2 regions of the Pantoea sp. App145 genome follow, and region 2 is predicted to be linked to the other one. Evidence: predicted binding sites of a transcription regulator. Region 2 holds the regulator's gene; the other holds the start of a gene.
What was found. The regulator PhoB, encoded in region 2, activates phosphate uptake and scavenging genes when phosphate is short. The targets are predictions, from matches to a motif close to CTGTCATAAAACTGNCNNAT.
Positions count from the first base shown of each region.

Region 1: the regulator PhoB is predicted to act here: its motif matches at 1,672-1,691, upstream of serA (phosphoglycerate dehydrogenase).

Region 1 covers NZ_CP133290.1:3,674,753-3,677,868, reverse strand. Annotated here, with positions in the region: gene RCF31_RS16995 (5-formyltetrahydrofolate cyclo-ligase) at 1-199, shown strand, start outside; gene serA (phosphoglycerate dehydrogenase) at 252-1,490, opposite strand; gene rpiA (ribose-5-phosphate isomerase RpiA) at 1,770-2,429, opposite strand; gene RCF31_RS16980 (LysR family transcriptional regulator ArgP) at 2,589-3,116, shown strand, end outside.
Region 2 covers NZ_CP133290.1:1,809,779-1,812,894, forward strand. Annotated here, with positions in the region: gene RCF31_RS08325 (PstS family phosphate ABC transporter substrate-binding protein) at 1-140, opposite strand, end outside; gene phoR (phosphate regulon sensor histidine kinase PhoR) at 159-1,472, opposite strand; gene phoB (phosphate response regulator transcription factor PhoB) at 1,487-2,176, opposite strand; gene RCF31_RS08340 (hypothetical protein) at 2,441-3,116, opposite strand, start outside.

The sequences.
Region 1 (3,116 bases), 1.9 Mb from region 2:
AGTGGCGTTCGACCATAGCGGGCAGCGTCTGGGTATGGGTAAGGGTTTTTACGATCGCACCCTGCAAAACTGGCAGCAACATGGTGTCCTGCCCATCGGGATAGCGCATGATTGCCAGCGCGTGGAAGCGTTGCCGGTAGCGGCCTGGGATGTGCCCTTGCCTGCGGTGATTACACCGTCAAAGCTGTGGCAGTGGTGATTGGCGCGATAAATCGCGCCGCTACAAAGATATGCAGCAGCGCGATGTTAAATCAGTACAGCAGACGTGCGCGGATGGTACCTGGAATCGCCTTCATCAGTTGCAGCGCTTTGTCCGCTACATCCTGCTGAGCGTCGATATCGATGACCACATAACCCATCAGCGGAGACGTTTGCAGATACTGGGCGGCAATGTTGATGCCCTGCTCAGCAAAAATCTGGTTGATGGCGGTCAGCACGCCCGGACGGTTTTCGTGGATGTGCAGCAGGCGGCTGGCACTGGCAGCATGCATCGGCAACGACACTTCCGGGAAATTCACCGCAGACAGCGTAGAACCGTTGTCCGAATACTTCGCCAGCTTGCCAGACACTTCCAGACCGATGTTTTCCTGCGCTTCCTGAGTCGAACCACCGATATGCGGCGTCAGAATCACGTTATCAAATTCACACAGCGGTGAGTTAAACGGATCGCTGTTCGTCGCGGGCTCAGTCGGGAATACGTCAATTGCCGCGCCCGCCAGGTGTTTGTTTGACAAAGCATCGCACAGCGCCGGAATATCAATCACCGTACCGCGTGCGGCGTTAATCAGCAGCGCACCCGGCTTCATCAGCGCCAGTTCAGCGGCACCAATCATATTCTGCGTGGACGGGGTTTCCGGCACATGCAGGCTGACCACATCGCTCATGTTCAGCAGGTCAGACAGATGACGCACCTGGGTCGCATTGCCCAGCGGCAGCTTGCTCTCTATATCGTAGAAGAATACGTGCATGCCGAGGCTCTCAGCCAGCACGCCCAGCTGCATGCCGATGTGGCCATAGCCAATGATGCCCAGCTTTTTGCCACGCGCTTCGTAGGAACCCGACGCAATTTTATTCCAGATACCGCGATGTGCTTTGGCGTTCGCTTCCGGGATGCCACGCAGCATCAGCAGCATTTCACCAATCACCAGCTCCGCCACCGAACGGGTGTTGGAGAACGGGGCGTTGAACACCGGTACACCGCGTTTTGCCGCTGCATTCAGGTTGACCTGATTGGTGCCGATACAGAAGCAGCCAACCGCGACCAGTTTCTCAGCCGCAGCGAAAATCTCTTCGGTCAGTTGGGTACGGGAACGGATACCAATGAAGTGCGCGTCGCGGATGGAGGACTTCAGCGTCTCCGCATCCAGTGCACCTTTGTGGAATTCGATGTTGGTGTAACCTGCCGCACGCAGATTATCCAGCGCGCTCTGATGGACACCTTCCACCAGCAGGAACTTAATCTTGTCTTTTTCCAGTGATAACTCTGCCATTTCCCGACCCTATTCAGAATTCAACGAGGGCTGCCATAAGCCAGCCTTCTGTCAAAATATCAAAAAATTCGATTGCAGCAAGACAATCGATTGCCTCCGCCCCAGCACGCGTCAGTGCTGGGGCAGCACAATGCCATACAAAATCGGGATATGCGCCCGGAGCGAAGAATGAACCTGCTGTTGATGACTGTTTTGTGACATAAGTCACCGAATTTCAGCATACGAAGAAAAGATGTTTTGCGTACGGAAATAAGCGGCGCTACGAGAGCGCCGGACAGATCATTTCTTGATGGTTTTTACGCCATCGGCAGTGCCGATCAGGGCGATATCCGCACCACGCGCCGCAAATAACCCGACGGTCACCACGCCAGGCAGCGCGTTGATGGCTTTTTCCAGCGCGATAGGGTCGAGAATGCGAAGATTATGCACGTCGAGAATAATGTTGCCATTATCGGTCAACACGTTCTGACGGTATTCCGGCAAGCCGCCCAGCTTTACCAGTTCACGCGCCACATACGAACGCGCCATAGGAATGACTTCAACTGGCAGCGGGAAGTGGCCCAGCACATCCACTTCTTTCGACGCATCAGCAATGCAGATAAATTTCTCAGCCACCGCCGAGACAATTTTCTCACGCGTCAGCGCCGCACCACCACCTTTGATCATCTGCATTTGTGGATTGATCTCATCAGCGCCATCAACGTAAACCGACAGCGAGTCCACTTCATTGAGATCAAATACGTGAATGCCAAGGGATTTCAGCTTCTGCGTTGAGGCTTCCGAACTGGAAACCGCTCCCTCGATTTGATGCTTAATCGAGCCTAAAGCATCAATAAAGTGGGCGGCGGTTGAACCGGTGCCAACGCCAACAATGGTGCCCGGCTGCACATATTGCAGTGCTGCCCAACCTACCGCTTTTTTCAGTTCATCCTGGGTCATGGTATGTTTAAAACCTGTGCGACAACGAGGTGCGCGTAGTATAAAACAAGGCGACATAAAAATGCGCGGCTGTTAAAGGCTTTGTAACTCAGTCCACAAAAACCATCTTTTACATTTTTGTGGCATAGTAACCTCCACCCTGAACGAGAGAGAACAAGAATGAAACGCCCGGATTATCGAACGCTTCAGGCGCTGGATGCTGTGATTCGTGAGCGCGGCTTTGAGCGCGCCGCGCAGAAACTTTGCATTACGCAATCGGCGGTATCGCAGCGTATTAAACAGCTGGAGAATTTATTCGGCCAGCCGCTGCTGGTACGAACCGTGCCGCCGCGTCCGACTGAGCAGGGGCAGAAGCTGCTGGCGTTATTGCATCAGGTGGAGTTGCTGGAAGAGGAATGGCTGGGTGATGAAAATGGTGGCACCACGCCGCTGCTGTTATCGCTGGCGGTGAACGCCGACAGTCTGGCAACCTGGTTGCTGCCCGCGCTGAAGGATGTGCTGGCAGATTCGCCGGTGCGCCTGAATATCCAGGTTGAGGATGAAACCCGTACTCAGGAACGTTTACGTCGCGGCGAAGTGGTAGGCGCAGTGAGTATTCAGCCGCAGCCACTGCCGAGTTGCCTGGTGGACCAGCTGGGCGCGCTCGACTATCTGTTCGTGGCTTCACCTGAATTTGCCGATCGCTAC
Region 2 (3,116 bases):
CTGAAATCCTCACCCCACAGCGTCATCAGATAACCGAGGGTATCGGAACCCACACTACTCAGATTGCCAGCCAGCATGGTTTGTTGCCCCTGTGCCAGGACAGAGAACGACAGCAAAATGAACAGCAGCAACGATTTCATGCGGGATTTCCGTGACAGTTATTGCGCCACATTCTCCCGTATCCCACTGGCGACAATCAACCTTGGCGGCAGGATAAAGCTGAAGCTCGTCTCCTGATGCGGCACACTGCTGATCTCAAGCCGCGTATTGTGGTGGCCAAGAGCATGTTTCACGATCGCCAGTCCCAGTCCGCTTCCCCCGGTGGCGCGTGAACGTGCTTTATCCACCCGATAAAAACGTTCGGTGAGACGGGGCAGATGTTCAGCACTGATACCCGGCCCGTTATCGCACACCTTAAACTCCGCGCCCTGCTTACTCCGCAGCCAGCTGATATCAATCCGCGTACCTTCCGGTGTATGGTTCACCGCGTTGTACACCAGATTGGAGATTGCGCTACGTAGTTGCTCATCATTGCCGAGCACTTTGAGGTGCGGGTCAGTGTGGAAATGAATCTCGTGTCGTCCCTGGCTGAGGGTCTCCGCCTCACGCTGCAACAGCAACAGCATGGTTGGCACATCAACGGTCTCTTTCAGATCAATGGCGGGAGCGGCCTCAATGCGCGAAAGCGTCAGCAGTTGTTTCACCAGGCTATCCATACGCCGGGTTTGCTCCTGCATGGTTTGCAACGCTTTATTGCGCGAACGTTCGTTCATTACCGAATCGTTCATCATTTCAAGGTAGCCCTGCAACACGGTGAGCGGCGTGCGCAGTTCATGGCTCACGTTGGCAAAGAAGCTACGTCGTGCGCCTTCCAGCTGGTGCATTTGCGTGACATCGCGCGCCACCATCAGCCACTGTCCTTCGCTGTAAGGCATCACGCGAAACTCCATATGATGCTGATTATTCAGCACCAGTGTCAGGGGCTTGTTGAAATCACGCTGGCGAATATAGCGGGAGAACTCAGGATAACGCAGCAGGTTGAGGATGTTCTGGCCGTTATCTTCCGGCCAGCGCAGACCGAGATGCTGCTGTGCCAGACCGTTACACCAGAAAATGGTGCCCTCTTCCGTGGTCAGCACCACCGCATCCGGCAGCGATTCTGCACCACTGCGAAAACGCTTGATCAGATTGCCTAACTCGCGGCGGCGGCGGCGGTTACGCAACTGCATTTGATACAGGCCGTAAAACAACGGTTCCCAGCTGGCACGCCCGCCGGGTGGCGTCATGGATCGATCAATCCACAGCCAGTGCGACAGCCGCATCAGGTTCCAGAAGTGCCATAACAGCACACCCAGTACCGAAGCCAGCAGCAGCCAGGGAAGATAACCAAACAGCAAACCGAGAATCAGTGCCGGCAGACAAGCCAGCACCAGCTCGGTTAATAATCTCTTCCAGGAGAGTCGTTCCAGCACGGTATAAACTCCGTTTAGTAGCGGGCAGAGAAACGATACCCTGTTCCGCGTACGGTTTGTACCATGCGGTCGTGGCCGGAGACCTCCAGCGCTTTACGTAAACGACGGATATGTACATCGACAGTACGATCTTCGACATACACATTGGTGCCCCAGACATGGTTCAGCAGCTGTTCGCGGCTGTAAACGCGTTCCGGGTGCGTCATAAAGAAGTGCAGCAGTTTATACTCGGTCGGCCCCATCTCCAGTGGCGTGGTCTCTGACATCACACGATGCGATGATGGGTCGAGGCTCAGCCCCTGCATCTCAATCACTTCTTCCACTGCCATCGGTGAAATACGGCGCATCACCGCTTTGATACGGGCCATCAGTTCTTTGGGGGAGAAAGGTTTGGTGATGTAATCATCCGCGCCTACTTCCAGACCACGTACGCGATCCTCCTCTTCACCACGCGCTGTCAGCATCATCACCGGGATATCCCGCGTCATGGCTTCACGCTTCAGGTGTTTGATAAACTGGATACCGCTACCACCGGGTAACATCCAGTCCAGCAAAATCAAATCTGGCCAGGGTTCAATCAGCTTCCCTACTGCGCTGTCATAATCTTCCGCCTCAATCGGCTGGTAATCGTTCTGTTCCAGCACGAAACATAACATTTCACGGATGGGAGCTTCGTCTTCCACAACCAAAATGCGCTTAGCCATTATTACTCCTGCTGATATGACGGCTGTCACTGAGATTTGCGGCGTCATTATGCGTCAGTTTTATGACACTTTTATGAAAAAACCAACGGGTGGTCTGGAGTATAAAAACAGAAATGTGACAGCAGAAACAGGATTTTTGGCGGGTAGCATACGAATATGCTTCTCAGGTAATTATTAAGAAAAAATGATTTTTCCCGGACCGGGAAGCTAACCTTCCCGACCTCTCAGTAGGATGCTATCCCAGAGCTGGGTTAACGACGTATTTTATACCTCAGGATGGTCATTCAGATCCATCTGGCGTACTAATTCTTCCATCTTCTCGCAGGATTTCGCTTTTTCCGCCATCTGTGCTTTCAGCGCAGAGAACTTATCCGTTGCCAGCAGCTGATCACTCATGCTGATAAACTCATCCTGCGTTATATCACCCGCAAATATCGGTGGGACGTCCGCCTGGTCCCAGTAATAATTCATACTCATCAGGGTAGTTATGGCTATGGCTTCATCATGGGTTGTGACTTTCTGGCTGGCGGAAATAATGGCATCGAAAAAATCACGCAGGAAAGCGCTCACATCTTTTGGTCGGAAGGCATCAAGATAAAAGAAATGCGCGCGAGCATTCCCGGGTTCGGCACCCTCAACATAGGGAATTGATATTGTTGTCATTACCCCGTAGTTCGGCAGGCAATTTTCAGCGCGATAATTAAAATCGGGGTTCAGCACCATCGCTAAAAAATCTTCCCGCAACGAGGCTAAATAGGCCGGAGAGGGGCCAACAACAGGAGGATGGGCGATAAATACCCAACCTGGAGCGCGGTTATAAACCACCGCATCATCGTCTACAGTTCTTCCTCTGGTAGTAACAAACGTTGCGAAAAGCTCAGCAGTATCACCCGCAGGAACGACATCGGCCCCGAAAGGCAGTAAGGACGATGTTCTTCCC